4 regions of the Streptomyces sp. NPDC044064 genome follow, and region 2 is predicted to be linked to each of the others. Evidence: riboswitches for the same ligand, from Rfam matches in the RefSeq annotation. Region 2 holds a riboswitch; each other region holds the start of a gene.

Region 1 (3,810 bases), on a different contig from region 2:
TCAGGCCGCGCTGCGGGATCTCCCACGCCGTGCGGTACAGCGCCCGCACGTCGGCCGGGATCCACGCGAAGTCCTGCACCGAGCCGTTGGAGTCGCGCAGCGCCTCACGGGTGCGCGCGTCCCAGACGCCCAGCTCCTTGAGGTCCTGCACCAGGTAGGAGTTGACCTGCAGGAACTCGCCGGACAGCGTCTCGCGCTTGAACAGGTTGGAGACCTGCGGCTCGATGCACTCGTACACGCCCGCGATGGACGCGATGGTGGCGGTCGGGGCGATCGCCAGCAGCAGCGAGTTGCGCATGCCGACCTCGGCGATCCGCTCGCGCAGGGCCGCCCAGCGCTCGGGCCAGGTCAGTTCGGCGTCGTAGTGGTCGGGGTGCAGGACACCGCGGGCGGTGCGGGTCTTCTCCCAGGCCGGCAGCGCGCCGTTGCGCTCGGCCAGGTCGGCGGAGGCCTCGTACGCGGCGAGCATGATCCGCTCGGCGATCCGCGTCGACAGGGCCTTGGCCTCGGCGGAGTCGAAGGGCAGGCGCAGCTTGAAGAAGACGTCCTGCAGACCCATCGCGCCCAGGCCCACCGGACGCCACTTGGCGTTGGAGCGGCCCGCCTGCTCGGTCGGGTAGAAGTTGATGTCGACGACGCGGTCGAGGAAGGTGACGGCCGTGCGGACGGTCTCGTCGAGGCGCTCCCAGTCGATGTCCCCGTCCCGCACGAAGGCACCGAGGTTGACCGAACCCAGGTTGCAGACCGCCGTCTCGCCGTCGTCGGTGACCTCCAGGATCTCCGTGCAGAGGTTCGAGGAGTGGACGACGTGGCCCGCCTCGGCCGTCTGGTTGGCGGTGCGGTTGGCGGCGTCCTTGAAGGTCATCCAGCCGTTGCCGGTCTGCGCGAGGGTGCGCATCATGCGGCCGTACAGGTCGCGGGCCGGGATGGTCTTCTTCGCGAGCCCGTTCGCCTCCGCCTTGCGGTACGCGGCGTCGAACTCCTCGCCCCACAGGTCGACCAGCTCCGGCACGTCCGCCGGGGAGAACAGCGACCACTGCTCGTCGGCGTTCACCCGGCGCATGAACTCGTCCGGGATCCAGTGCGCGAGGTTGAGGTTGTGCGTACGGCGCGCGTCCTCGCCGGTGTTGTCGCGCAGCTCCAGGAACTCCTCGATGTCGGAGTGCCAGGTCTCCAGGTACACCGCGGCCGCGCCCTTGCGCCGGCCGCCCTGGTTCACGGCGGCCACCGAGGCGTCCAGGGTCTTCAGGAACGGGACGATGCCGTTGGAGTGTCCGTTGGTGCCGCGGATCAGCGAACCGCGGCTGCGGATCCGGGAGTACGACAGACCGATGCCGCCGGCGTGCTTGGAGAGGCGGGCGACCTGGTGGTAGCGGTCGTAGATGGAGTCCAGCTCGTCCAGCGGTGAGTCGAGGAGGTAGCAGGACGACATCTGCGGGTGCCGCGTGCCGGAGTTGAAGAGCGTGGGGGAGGAGGGCAGGTAGTCGAGGCGGCTCATGAGCCCGTAGAGCGCGGCGACTTCGTCGGCGGAGCGGGTCGTGTCGTCCTCGGCGAGACCAGCGGCGACGCGCAGCATGAAGTGCTGGGGCGTCTCGATCACCTTGCGGGTGATGGGGTGGCGCAGCAGGTAGCGGCTGTGCAGGGTGCGCAGACCGAAGTAGCCGAAGCGGTCGTCGCCGGCCGCGTCGATCAGCGTGTCGAGACGCGCGGCGTGCAGTCGTACGAACTCCGCCGTGCGGTCGGCGACCAGGCCCTCGCGGTGGCCCACGGCGACGGACTCGGTGAAGGACGTCACGCCCTGCGAGGCGGCCTCGGCGCGGATCGAGATGGTCAGCAGCCGGGCGGCCAGCCGGGAGTAGGCAGGGTCCTCGGAGATGAGGCCGGCGGCCGCCTCCGTGGCCAGCTCGCGCAACTCCGCCTCGTCGGCCCGGGCGGAACGGCCCCGCAGCGCGGCCGCGGCGACCCGGCCGGGGTCGGCGTCGGGGAGGTCGGCGGTCAGCTCGGTCAGGGTCCGCAGCAGCGCGGCACCGGGACCGTCGGTCTCCACCGGTGCTGCGGTCGCCTGGACGGCTGAAGCCGGGTCGGCTGGCGCGATGGTCACGTGGGGCTCTCCCTCGCTCGGCACAGGGCCTGGCGGAGGGCGGGGGGCAGCACGAGCGCGCACGGCGTCGCGTCCACCGGCCCACTCCACGAGGCCCGGACGTCTCAAGGCACCCGGACCGGACGGCCGGGCGCGCGCTGCCGGCAGGTCCTCGGACTGAACGGGCGTGCGGATACACGCAAGTACACCGTTGCGGGACAGTTCCGGATTCGCACCGGATTCCCCTGCGGCGACAGCGAGGATGAGCATACATCTAGTGCCGGGTTGTGGTGTCACCCCCAGATGTTGTGTCTGCTGCGTGTTGTGGCGGCTTCAGAGGGTCAACAGCGGGCCGCCGTGGTGCTTGTTGCCGGCGGCCCGCTGCGGGTGGATCGTGGTTGCTCGCGCCCCCTTCGGGGCGCCTCTCAGTGCCCGGCGCCCGCCGTGGCCGGGGGGAGTTCCACCTGAACTCCCGCGTCGCCCGCGTCCGCCGTGTAGTCCGCGGGGCTCGTCTCGTCGAGGCCCTCAGGGGCCTTGAGAGCCTTCAGGACGAAGGTCAGGACCACCGTGACGGCGACGTTCAGGACGAAGGCCGTGAGGCCGATGTAGCCGATCTCACCGATACCCGGGATCTCCTTGGCGGAGCCGCCGAAGTGCTTCTGGGTCGGCGAGGCCACGCCGTACGCGGCGGCGGTGCCGTAGACCATGCCGACCGCCCAGCCGGCGAGCAGCGCCCAGCGGTGGAACCAGCGCGTGAACAGGCCGCCGACCAGGGACGGGAAGGTCTGCAGGATCCAGATGCCGCCCAGCAGCTGGAAGTTGATGGCGACCGTCTTGTCCATGGTGAGGACGAAGACCAGGGCGCCGACCTTCACCAGCAGCGACACGAGCTTGGAGACCTGGGCCTCCTGCCTCGGCGTGGCGTCCGGCCTGATGAAGTCCTTGTAGATGTTGCGGGTGAAGAGGTTCGCCGCCGCGATGGACATGATGGCCGCGGGCACCAGGGCGCCGATGCCGATCGCCGCGAAGGCGACGCCCGCGAACCAGTCCGGGAACATGTCCTCGAACAGCTGCGGAATCGCCAACTGCCCGTTGGTGACGTTCACCCCGGCCGCGATCGCCATGAAGCCGAGCAGCGCGAGCAGGCCCAGCATCAGCGAGTACAGCGGCAGGATCGTGGTGTTGCGCCGGATCACCTCACGGCTCCTGGACGAGAGCGTCGCGGTGATCGAGTGCGGGTACATGAACAGCGCGAGCGCCGAACCGAGCGCCAGCGTGGCATACGTCCACTGGCCCGCGGGGGCGGGGACGAGCCCGCCCGCACCCGCCTTCGTGAACTTCTCGCCGGCCTTGGCGAAGATGTCGTCGAACCCGCCCAGCTTGATCGGGATGTAGATGATCGCCACCGCGATGACGATGTAGATCAGCGTGTCCTTGACGAACGCGATCAGCGCGGGCGCGCGCAGGCCCGACGAGTACGTGTAGGCGGCCAGCACACCGAAGGCGATGAGCAGCGGGAGGTCCTTCACGAACCAGTTGGTGTTCTCGCCGCCGCCGACGCCCATCACGTCCAGCACCGCCTGGATGCCGACGAGCTGGAGCGCGATGTACGGCATCGTCGCGAGGATGCCGGTGAGCGCCACGGCCAGCGACAGGCCCTTGGAGCCGAAGCGGCCGCGCACGAAGTCCGAGGTCGTCACATAGCCGTGCTTGTGCGAGACCGACCACAG
Region 2 (3,810 bases):
ACGGAAGGAGTCCGACGTGACCGGTCAGCCCATTCCCGTGATCATCGACTGTGACACCGGCGTCGACGACGCCCTGGCCCTGCTGTTCGCCGTACGCCACCCGGGCCTGGATCTCAGGGCGGTGACCTGCGTGGCCGGGAACACCGACGTCGACGGGGTGGTCCACAACACCCTGACCGTGCTGGAGGAGGCGGGCGCCCCCGACATCCCGGTCGCGCGCGGTGCCGAGCGCCCGCTGATCGAGCCGGCCCGCTCGGCCCGGCATGTGCACGGTGTGGACGGCATGGGCGACCTCGGCCTGCCCGCGCCCAGACGAGGCCGCGCCGCCGTGGACGCCGTGACCCTCCTGTACCGCGAGATCCTGGGCTCCCCGACGCCGGTCACCCTGATCCCGACCGCACCGCTCACCAACATCGCGCTCCTGCTGCGCACCCATCCGGAGGTGACCCGGAACATCGAGCGGATCGTGTTCATGGGCGGCGCGGTCGCCACCGGGAACGCCACGCCGGTCGCCGAGTTCAACGTCTGGCACGACCCGGAGGCGGCGGCGGTCCTGCTCACCGCGGGGGTGCCGATCACCATGTACGGACTCGACGTGTTCACCCAGGTCGTCGTACCGGGCACGGACGTACGGCGGCTGCGGGAGAGCAGGGAGCCGGGCACCCGGCTGGCCGGTGAGCTGCTGGCCCACCGCCCGTCCGCACCCGACCCCGACGGCGACGACCCGGCCGGCGGGCTCGGTGACGCGGGCGCGGTGTGCGCGGTCGCGGACCCGGCCGGCATCACCACCCGGCTGCTGCCCGTCGAGGTCAGCCTGGCCCCCGGCCCGACCCGCGGTCAGACGATCGTCGACCGCCGCGCCCGTCCCGGCGAGTCCGAGATCCACGGCGGTGCACGCGAACAGGCGCTGGTGGACGTGGCGTTGGCGGTGGACGTGGAGCGGTACGTGAAGCTGTACCTGGAGACGGTGGCGCGCCGCTAGGGCAGGTCCGGCGGGGCGGACACCGGCCGGGCCGGCGGGACGTCCGGCCTCAGTCGGAGGCCGCCGGCACCCGGGCCGCCCACCGTTCCTCCACCCGCGCGTACCGCCAGTACGCCAGCGCCGCCGCCCACACCACCACGAACAGGCCCACGATGAGGTAGCCGACGCTGTCCAGGTCGATCCCGGCGATCCAGCCGGTGACGGCGTCGGTCAGGGCGAACTTGTCGTGCACGACGCCGACCAGCTCGATCGTGCCGATGAAGAGGGCGACGGCGATGGACAGGCCGGTGATGGTGAGGTTGTAGAAGACCTTGCGGACGGGGTTGGAGAACGCCCACTGGTAGGCGAAGTTCATGAACGTGCCGTCGAGGGTGTCGAACAGGCTCATCCCGGCGGCGAAGAGGAGGGGGAGGCAGAGGACCGCGTACCAGGGCAGGCCCGCCGCGGCTCCCGAGCCCGCCATGACCATCAGTGTGACCTCGGTGGCCGTGTCGAAGCCGAGCCCGAAGAGGAAGCCCAGCGGGTACATCTGCCCGGGGCGGCTGATCGACCTGGTGAGGCGGCCGAGGATGCGGTTCATGAAGCCCCGGGAATCCAGGTGCTGTTCGAGCTCCTTCTCGTCGTACGTCCCCGCCCGCATGGCCCTGAAGACCCTCAGGATGCCGGCCAGGGCGACCAGGTTGAGGGCGGCGATGAGGTAGAGGAAGGTGCCCGAGACGGTCGTGCCGAGGAAGCCGAGCACCTGGTGGGTGCGCGAGTGCTCGTTCATGACCTTGCCCGCGAGCCGGGTGCCGCCGGCGATCAGCGCGGCCAGCACCACCACGACGCTGGAGTGGCCCAGCGCGAACCAGAAGCCCACCGACACCGGCCGCCTGCCGTCGGCCATCAGCTTGCGGGTGGTGTTGTCGATCGCGGCGATGTGGTCGGCGTCGAAGGCATGCCGCATGCCGAGGGTGTAGGCGGTGATGCCGAGGCCGACGCCGAAGACGTCCCGGCCGACCTTGTAGTGCCCGGGAGCGACGAGCAGGAAGAGCACGCCGAACGCGACGACGTGCAGGGCGGCGACGACCGCCAGCAGCCCCGCCGTCCTGATCGTGTCCTCGCGTCGCCAGCGGAAAGCGGCATCGGGCATCCCGGCCATCGGGTTCACGCTCCAGCACCTCGTGGATCACTTCGTGAGATGCCGTGGCCGGTCTCCTGGCTTAGGGTCATGCGTTCGCCGTTCCTGCCTTCCCGGTCCTGCGACCAGTGGCCCGGCGGCTGCCGGACGGAACGGGAACTCCCCGATCACAGTGGCGAGGGCCGCGTCGACCTTGCATCGACTTCCCGAGCACCACGGCCCGTTCACCGTAGGCGGCGATCCTTTTGCCTGCAAAGCCGCACAGCTGTCCTGGTATTGAAGATCACACGGCCGGGCGGACGAACAGCCGAGGTTCCGTTTCCGGGCAATGTGGACAGAGTCCGTGTATGCCAGACCTCTCCTCCAGGAATCCCGACTGGTGGCGCCAGGCCGTCATCTACCAGGTCTATCCGCGCAGCTTCGCCGACGCCGACGGCGACGGCCTCGGTGACCTCAGGGGCGTCACCGAGCGTCTGGACCACCTCGCCACGCTCGGCGTGGACGCCCTGTGGCTCAGCCCCTTCTACCCCTCCGAACTCGCCGACGGCGGCTACGACGTCGCCGATCACCGGGACGTCGACCCGCGCCTCGGCACCCTCGACGACTTCGACGCGCTGACCGCCGAGGCCCACCGGCTCGGTCTGAAGGTCGTCGTGGACATCGTCCCGAACCACACCTCGCACCTGCACCCCTGGTTCCAGGAGGCTCTGCGGGCCGGATCCGGATCCGCGGCCCGCGAACGCTACGTCTTCCGCCCCGGCCGCGGCGATACCGGTGAACTCCCGCCCACCGACTGGCAGTCGGTGTTCGGTGGCAGCGCCTGGCGACGTGTCCCCGACGGCGACTGGTACCTGCATCTGTTCGCGCCCGAACAGCCCGACCTGAACTGGGAGAACGAGGAGGTCCGCGCCGACTTCCGCACCACCCTGCGCTTCTGGTCCGACCGGGGCGTCGACGGCTTCCGCGTCGACGTCGCCCACGGCCTGGCCAAGGACCTGACCGACCCGCTTCGGGACCTGGGCGGTCTGGGCGCCGCGGGCGAGGAGGCCCTGCAGCGGATGGAACCCGGCACCCACCCCTACTGGGACCGTGACGAGGTCCATGAGATCTACCGCGACTGGCGCAAGATCCTCGACACCTACAGCCCGCCGCGCACCGCGGTCGCCGAGGCCTGGGTCCCGGACGCGCGCCGCGCGCTGTACGCCCGCCCGGACGAACTCGGCCAGGCCTTCAACTTCGAGTATCTGCAGGCAGGGTGGGACGCGGACGAACTCCGTCAGGTCATCACCGGCTCACTGGCGACGGCCCGGGCCGCCGGTGCCTCCGCCACCTGGGTGCTCTCCAACCACGACGTCGTCCGCCACGCCTCGCGCCTCGTGCTCCCGCCGGGCACCGACGAGAACGCCTGGCTGCTGTCCGGCGGCGCGGCGCCGCCGGCCGAACGGGCGGCGGGCCTGCGCCGGGCCCGGGCCGCGACCCTGCTGATGCTGGCGCTGCCCGGATCGTCGTACGTCTACCAGGGCGAGGAACTAGGCCTGCCCGAGGTCGCCGAGCTGCCCGCCGAGGCGTTGCAGGACCCGGTCTGGGAGCAGACGGGCCATGCCCGCAAGGGCCGCGACGGCTGCCGGGTGCCGCTGCCGTGGACGACGACCGGACCCTCGTACGGCTTCGGGTCCGGGGTCGCCTGGCTGCCGCAGCCGGCGTCCTT
Region 3 (3,810 bases), on a different contig from region 2:
AGCCGTGCCGGGTGGCCAGGTATCCGGTGAGCCGTTCGGCGAAGTACTGGACCATGTCGTTGCGTTCGGCCTCGCCGTGCACGAGGACGTCCAGCCCGGTCTTCTCCTGGAAGGAGATGACCTCCTGGATCTCGGCCTGGATGCGCTCCTCGTAGCCCGCCGTGTCGATGCGGCCCGCACGCAGGTCGGCGCGCGCGGCCCGCAGATCGTCGGTCTGCGGAAAGGACCCGATGGTCGTGGTCGGGAGAAGGGGCAGGCGCAGGTGGGCGCGCTGGGCGGCGGTGCGCTCGGCGTAGGCCTGCGACCGGCGGGCGTCGGCCTCGGTGACCGCGGCGGCGCGGGCCCGCACGGCCGGGTCGTGGGTGCTGGGCGAGCCGGCACGAGACGCGAGGTCGGCCCGGTTGGCGGCCAGTTCGGCGGCGATCGTGCCGGTGCCGTGGGCGAGACCCCTGGCGAGCGTGGCGACCTCGCGCGTCTTCTGCTCGGCGAAGGCGAGCCAGCGCAGGATCTGCGGCTCGACGTCCCGCTCCACGGCGGCGTCGAGCGGGACGTGCAGCAGGGAGCAGGACGCGGCCACGTCGACCCGGCCGGCCAGCCCGAGCAGGGTGCCCAGGGTGGACAGCGACTTCTCCAGGTCGTTGACCCAGATGTTACGGCCGTCGACGACCCCCGCGACCAGGCGCCTGCCGGGCAGGCCGCCCGCCGCGGCGAGGGCGTCGAGGTTGGCGGCGGCGGCCGCGGTGAAGTCCAGGGCCAGGCCCTCCACCGGAGCCCTGGTCAGCAGCGGCAGGGCTTCGCCGAGCCGGTCGAAGTAGGAGGCGACCAGCAGCCTGGGCCGGTCGGTGAGCGTGCCGAGGGCGCGGTAGGCGCGGCCGACGGCGTCGAGTTCGGCCGGGGTGCGGTCCTGGACCAGGGCGGGCTCGTCCAGCTGGACCCACTCCGCGCCCGCGGCACGCAGATCGGCGAGGACCTCGGCGTACACCGGCAGCAGGCGGTCCAGCAGGGTGAGCGGCTCGAAGCCCGCGGGTACGCCCGGTGCGGGCTTGGCCAGCAGGAGGTAGGTGACCGGACCGACCAGCACGGGCCGGGCGGTGAGGCCCAGGGCCAGGGCTTCCGCCAGCTCGGCGACCTGCTTGGCCGCATCGGCGGCGAACACCGTGTCCGGGCCGAGTTCGGGGACCAGGTAGTGGTAGTTGGTGTCGAACCACTTGGTCATCTCCAGCGGCGCGACGTCCTGCGTGCCGCGGGCCATGGCGAAGTAGCCGTCGAGCGGGTCGGCCGCGACCGCCTCCCGGTGGCGTGCGGGGATCGCGCCGACCATGACGGTGGTGTCCAGGACGTGGTCGTAGTACGAGAAGTCGCCGGTGGGCACCTCGTCGATGCCGGCCCCGGCGAGCTGCTGCCAGTTCGTACGGCGCAGGTCGGCGGCGGTGGAGCGGAGGGCGTCGGCGGTGACGCGGCCCTTCCAGTAGCCCTCGATCGCCTTCTTCAGTTCCCGGTTCCGTCCCTGGCGGGGGTAGCCGTACACGGTGGCCCGTGCTGCGGCGGCTGCGGGCTTGGTGGTCATGGAGATCTCCTTCGCGAGATGAATCCCTGAGATCCCGGCGACGGGACGAGAGCGCGAAGGGGTGACGGAACCGGACGGGTACGGCCTCGCGCGGTGGGCGCGGTCGTCCGCCTGGTATGTACGCCGACCCGCCCTCGAGGTCACCGGGATGTCCACGCACGAGTGCTTCGGGCGCGGGCAGTTGGCAGGTCTTCGGACTCGCGGGCACGTCTCGTCGTACGAAGTCGTACGAGACACCTACTGGCCGTCGCTTCCCAGGCCCTCCTCGGGCCCAGTGCGTATGACGGCGGTCGTTCCCGCTCACCGCTGCGGGGCAGTCCCGGATTCCCACCGGGTTCCCTCTTGCGACGCATCCCGCCTGGCGGACGGGGCGAACCAGCTGCGTCGGCCAGCCTACGGGGTCGTCGTGCGATACGGGAGCGGGACGTCCGTCATCCGGACGATGAGGCGTGACACGTCGGGCCGGGCGTCCCCGCTCATGCGCCGGCCCCCGTGCGGCGCACGAGGTGGCGGGTGTAGGCGTCCGGAGTGAAGAACAGTGGCAACTCGCCGAGCAGCGCCGTCCGTTCGAAGAGGGCGCGGACCTCTTCGACGGGGCCCAGGGATACTCGGAGCCGAGCGCCACGATCTCGTCGTCGAGCAGCCGCAGGACCGTCTCCCGGTCGATCACCCGGTGGCGCAGCCACTGCCAGATCTGCACGCGGGCGATCTCGGCGGTGGCCGCGTCCGCCATGAGGCCGTACAGGGCGACGGCTCCTCGGCCGCGCAGCCAGGCGGCGAAGTAGCGCACGGCGACGGCGACATCGGTGCGGATGCGCTCGTCGGTCGGAGGGCCGCTGATGCGGCGCACCGTCAGCAGGTCGGCCGCCCGCACGTGCACGTCGTCCCGTGTCCGGTCGATCTGGTGGGGCCGATCGCCGAGAACACCGTCGAACACCTCGCGGCAGACGGGCACGAGTCCGGGGTGGGCGACCCAGGAGCCGTCGAAACCGTCCGCGGCCTCGCGCTCCTTGTCCAGCCGGACCTCGGCGAGTGCGGCCCGGTGGGCGGTCGGGTCCTTGTCCGGCACCTGTGCGGCCATGCCGCCGATGGCGTGGGCACCGCGCCGGTGGCAGGTGCGCACGAGCAGCTCGGTGCAGGCGCGCAGGAAGGGGGCGGTCATCGTGACCTCGGCGCGATCGGGCAGGAGGAAGTCGGTGCGGTGGCCGAATGTCTTGATCAGGCTGAACAGGTAGTCCCAGCGGCCCGCGTTGAGACCGGAGCTGTGCTCGCGCAGCTCGTGGAGGATCTCCTCCATCTCGAACGCGGCAGTGATCGTTTCGATCAGGACCGTGGCGCGGATCGTGCCGCGGGGGATGCCGAGCAGGTCCTGGGCGGTGACGAAGATGTCGTTCCACAGCCGGGCTTCGTAACGGTTCTCCAGCTTGGGGAGGTAGAAGTACGGGCCGTACCCGGCGTCGATCTGCCGCTGGGCGCAGTGGAAGAAGTACAGGCCGAAGTCGACCAGCGCCGCGGGCACGGGACGGCCGTCGTACTCCAGGTGCTCCTCGTCGAGGTGCCAGCCGCGCGGCCGGACCACGATGGTGGCGAGCTGGTCGCCGAGCCGGTACTCCTTGCCTTCGGGTGCGGTGAAGTCGATGCGGCGCTCGATGGCGTCGAGCAGGTTGAGCTGGCCGCCGATCACGTTGTTCCAGGTGGGAGCGGTGGCATCCGCGAAGTCAGCCATCCAGGCACTGGCCCCGGAGTTGAGGGCGTCGACCGTCGTCCGGCGGTCCGGTGGGCCGGTGATCTCGACGCGGCGGTCGGTGAGACCGGGGGCGGGCGGTGCGACGCGCCAGGCCGGGTCGGCGCGGACGGCTGAGGTGACCATCGGGAAGTCGAGCGGGGAGCCGGATGCCAGCCGCAGGAGCTGCCGGCGGCGTTCCCTCATCAGGTCCGTCCGGCGGGTGCCGAAGGCTGCGGCCAGGCGGCCCACGAAGTCCAGGGCGGCGGGCGTGAGGATCTCGTCGTGGCGGTCCCCGAGGGGCGCGAGAACGCGGACGTGGTGGGTCAGGGCGCTGGTGGACATCGCTTCTCCTGCTGGCTGGCTGGCTGGCTGGCGGGTGCGGGGAGCGGGGCCGGACGGGGACGGCCGTACGGACCCCCGCTCGCCCGAGGGCGGACCGGGCAGGTCCCGAAGGGCCGGCCTAGTGGAACTGCTCCTCCTCGGTGGAGCCGGTCAGGGCGGTCGTGGAGGAGGCGGG
Region 4 (3,810 bases), on a different contig from region 2:
CCACCCACGTCGTCTCCGGCTCGGTGATGGGCGCTGGTCTGGGCCGCAGGGGCGGTGTGGTCCGCTGGTCCACCGCGACCCGCATGTTCATCGCCTGGGCGCTGACCCTGCCGGCCGCCGCGCTGGTCGGCGCGGGCGCCGAGTCCGTCACGGACCTGGGTGACTGGGGCACCGCGGCCGTCGCCGTCTTCCTGGTCGGCGCCAGCGCCGCGATCTGGAAGATCTCCCGCCGCGAGGTCGTCGACCACACCAACGTCGTCGACGACACGGTGGAGCCGGCCGGTGTGGTGACCACCGCCATCGCCGCGGTGATCCCGCCGCCCACGGGCACGGTCGCCGAGGACCTGTCGGCCACGATCCCGGCTCAGGCCACCACCGAACCGGCTCCGGCGGCTCCGCCGGCCGCCGCAGTCTGACCGCCCGGAAACTGAAGGAAGCATCCCCATGAAGATCGACTGGGCGGCCCTCGGCTCCGTCTTCGGCGTCAGCCTCGCGTTCACGGTGGGCCTGGTGGCCCTGTTCACCCTCGGCGTCAACGGCCTGTCGCGCCGCGAGAAGGCCACGGAGCAGGGCGGGTCCGCCGCGCTGGCCGTGACCGGTGCGTACGTGTGCTTCGCGGCCTGTGCCGCTGCGGTGGCGTACGGGATCTATCTGATCGTGGCGAAGCCCTGACGCCGTAGTCCACATCGTCCGCCCTGTCGGTACCGCTTCAGCGGGAACGACAGGGCGGACGCATGTCCGCATGTCCGCAGGCTCCGGCAGCACCACCCGGCCGTCGCCCGGCAGCATCTCGCCCATGTACGCCACGGTGTGTCCCCTCCGATGACCGTTGGACCCCGTACAAGACCTATGCACCCGTGCGGGTGGTGACGGTCCGTGAGCACGGGCGGGATCCCCGATTGCCGCCCGAGGGAACTGAATTCACCGCGACCCGGCCTCGCGGTGCCGCCCGGCGTGCCGGCGATGTGGGCCTCAGCACAGTCCGGCATCCCAGGTCAAAGGCAAGTTGACGGCCCTTCCGGGCGCGTGGTGGACTGCCCGGGCCATGTACGGCGGCAGAGAGGAAGCCGGTGCGAATCCGGCGCGGTCCCGCCACTGTCACCGGGGAAGAACACCCCCGGGAGCCAGGAACTCTCACCGCCGGTCTAGTCGAACCAGGGCGTGGACACCCTGAGTGAGGACATATCGCCATGCGCGGCTGCCGATTGAGGTTCAGTAACCAGGCCCTGCCTGCCCCCACGGCCGGCTGAGCCGATGGGTGCCGATCGCTTCTACGCGTACGGCGCCGCCGCCGGCCTCGTCGGCGACCTGGTCCTCGGTGATCCGCGCCGTGGGCATCCGGTCGCCGCGTTCGGGCGGGCTGCCGCCGCCGTGGAGCGCGCGCTGTGGCACGACCACCGCGGCTGGGGTGCGCTGCACACCGCCGTGTGCGCCGGAGGCGCCGTCGCGCTGGGGGCCGTGGCCGAGCGAGCCGTGCGCCGTTCCCCCGTCGCTTCCGTCGCGCTGACCGCCGCCGCCACCTGGGCCGTGGTCGGGGGTACTTCGCTCGCCCGGGAGGCACGGACCGTCGGGCGTGCGCTGGAGGCCGGGGACGTCGAGGCGGCCCGGGCGCGGCTGCCGCATCTGTGCGGACGGGACCCGCAGGCCCTCGACGCCGACGGGATCGCCCGGGCCGTGGTCGAGTCCGTCGCCGAGAACACGTCGGACGCCGTCGTGGGCGCGCTCGTCTGGGGTGCCGTGGGCGGGGTACCGGGGCTGCTCGGGTTCCGGGCCGTCAACACCCTGGACGCGATGGTGGGCCACAGGTCGGTCCGCTTCCGGCGCTACGGCTGGGCCTCCGCCCGGCTCGACGACCTCGCCGGCTGGCCGGGGGCGCGGCTGACCGCCGTGCTCGCCGCCGCTGCCGGACCGGACCCCCGCGGCGCCGTGCGGGCCTGGCGGGCCGACGCCCGCAGGCACCCGAGTCCCAACGCCGGGCCCGTCGAGGCCTCGTTCGCGGGTGCCCTCGGCGTGCGGCTGGGCGGGACGCTCTCCTACGGCGGGCGCGTCGAACACCGGCCCCTGCTCAACGGGGACACCGGGCGGGCCGTCCGGGTCACCGACATCGACCGGGCCGTACGGCTCTCCCGCCGGGTCGGCCTGCTCGCGCTCGGCGTCACGGTCGCCGCGCGCCGAATCGTGAAGGGACGTGGGAAGTGAACGGTGGTCTCCTCGTGGCCGGCACCACCTCCGACGCCGGCAAGAGCGTCGTGACGGCAGGTATCTGCCGGTGGCTGGTGCGCCGGGGCGTCAAGGTCGCGCCGTTCAAGGCGCAGAACATGTCCCTCAACTCGTTCGTGACCCGGGAGGGCGCCGAGATCGGACGGGCTCAGGCCATGCAGGCCCAGGCCTGCCGTGTCGAGCCGACCGCGCTGATGAATCCCGTGCTGCTCAAGCCCGGTGGCGAGCAGAGCAGCCAGGTCGTGCTGCTCGGCAAGCCGGTGGGCGAGCTGAGCGCGCGCGGGTACCACGGGGGGCGCCAGCAGCGGCTGCTCGGCACGGTGCTGGACTGTCTTGCCGAGTTGCGGGGCACGTATGACGCGGTGATCTGTGAGGGGGCCGGTTCGCCCGCGGAGATCAATCTGCGGCGCACCGACATCGTGAACATGGGGATCGCGCGCAACGCGCGGCTGCCCGTGCTGGTGGTGGGCGACATCGACCGCGGAGGCGTGTTCGCCTCCTTCTTCGGGACCGTCGCGCTGCTGTCCCGGGAGGACCAGGAGCTGGTCGCCGGGTTCCTGGTCAACAAGTTCCGGGGTGATGTCGGCCTGCTGGAGCCGGGGTTGGACATGCTGCACGGGCTCACCGGGCGGCACACCTACGGCGTGCTGCCGTTCCGGCACGGGCTCGGCATCGACGAGGAGGACGGGCTCCGTGTCTCCCTGCGCGGAACCGTGCGGGAGTCGAACACCGCCCCGCCCGTCGGCGAGGACGTGCTGCGGGTCGCCGTCTGCGCGGTCCCGCTCATGTCCAACTTCACGGACGTGGACTCGCTGGCCGCCGAACCGGGCGTCGTCGTGCGGTTCGTGGACCGGCCGGAGGAGCTGGCGGACGCCGACCTCGTGGTGATCCCTGGGACCCGGGGTACGGTCCGGGCGCTCGCCTGGCTGCGCGAGCGGGGTCTCGCGGACGCCCTCGTCAGAAGGGCCGCGGAGGGACGCCCGGTCCTCGGCGTCTGCGGCGGCTTCCAGATCCTCGGCGAGCACATCGAGGACGAGGTCGAGTCGCGCGCCGGCAGTGTCCCGGGCCTCGGAGTGCTCCCCGTGCGGGTGCGGTTCGCCCGCGAGAAGACCCTCACCCGGCCGACCGGGGAAGCCCTCGGGGAGCGGGTCGAAGGCTACGAGATCCACCACGGCATCGCCTCCGTCGAGGGCGGGGAGCCGTTCATCTCCGACGGCGCAGGACAGAGCCTGGACGGCTGCCGGGTCGGTCAGACCTGGGGCACGCACTGGCACGGCTCGCTGGAGTCGGACGGTTTCCGGCGGGCCTTCCTGCGCGAGGTGGCGGCCGCCGCGGGGCGCCGCTTCGTACCGGCCCCCGACACCTCGTTCGCCGCGCTGCGCGAGGAGCAGCTCGACCGGCTCGGCGACCTGATCGAACAGCACGCGGACACGGACGCGCTCTGGCGGCTCATCGAGTCGGGCGCGCCGCAAGGACTGCCTTTCATTCCACCGGGAGCGCCCGCATGAGCACAGTGTTGTTGTTGTCGACCGCCGACACCGATCTGCTGGCGGCCCGGGCCTCCGGCGCCGGCTACCGGATCGGGAACCC

The links. A riboswitch is a leader RNA that binds a small molecule or an ion and turns the genes downstream of it on or off. The one in region 2 is predicted to bind cobalamin.
Region 1: another riboswitch for cobalamin. It lies ahead of AC07DS_RS18485 (ribonucleoside-diphosphate reductase subunit alpha); the one in region 2 lies ahead of nicT (Nickel transporter NicT).
Region 3: another riboswitch for cobalamin. It lies ahead of metE (5-methyltetrahydropteroyltriglutamate--homocysteine S-methyltransferase); the one in region 2 lies ahead of nicT (Nickel transporter NicT).
Region 4: another riboswitch for cobalamin. It lies ahead of AC07DS_RS28850 (cobalamin biosynthesis protein); the one in region 2 lies ahead of nicT (Nickel transporter NicT).

Annotation. Positions count from the first base shown of each region.
Region 1 is NZ_JBWKFN010000010.1:191,244-195,053, forward strand. It holds gene AC07DS_RS18485 (ribonucleoside-diphosphate reductase subunit alpha) at 1-2,101, opposite strand, end outside; cobalamin riboswitch at 2,227-2,350, opposite strand; gene mctP (monocarboxylate uptake permease MctP) at 2,506-3,810, opposite strand, start outside.
Region 2 is NZ_JBWKFN010000004.1:98,323-102,132, reverse strand. It holds gene AC07DS_RS08145 (nucleoside hydrolase) at 17-982, shown strand; gene nicT (Nickel transporter NicT) at 1,032-2,123, opposite strand; cobalamin riboswitch at 2,153-2,335, opposite strand; gene AC07DS_RS08135 (glycoside hydrolase family 13 protein) at 2,450-3,810, shown strand, end outside.
Region 3 is NZ_JBWKFN010000001.1:630,275-634,084, reverse strand. It holds gene metE (5-methyltetrahydropteroyltriglutamate--homocysteine S-methyltransferase) at 1-1,567, opposite strand, end outside; cobalamin riboswitch at 1,746-1,949, opposite strand; partial or broken gene aceB (malate synthase A) at 2,044-3,635, opposite strand; gene aceA (isocitrate lyase) at 3,754-3,810, opposite strand, start outside.
Region 4 is NZ_JBWKFN010000019.1:120,508-124,317, reverse strand. It holds gene AC07DS_RS28860 (inorganic phosphate transporter) at 1-416, shown strand, start outside; gene AC07DS_RS28855 (hypothetical protein) at 445-672, shown strand; cobalamin riboswitch at 1,014-1,153, shown strand; gene AC07DS_RS28850 (cobalamin biosynthesis protein) at 1,255-2,199, shown strand; gene AC07DS_RS28845 (cobyric acid synthase) at 2,196-3,728, shown strand; gene cobN (cobaltochelatase subunit CobN) at 3,725-3,810, shown strand, end outside.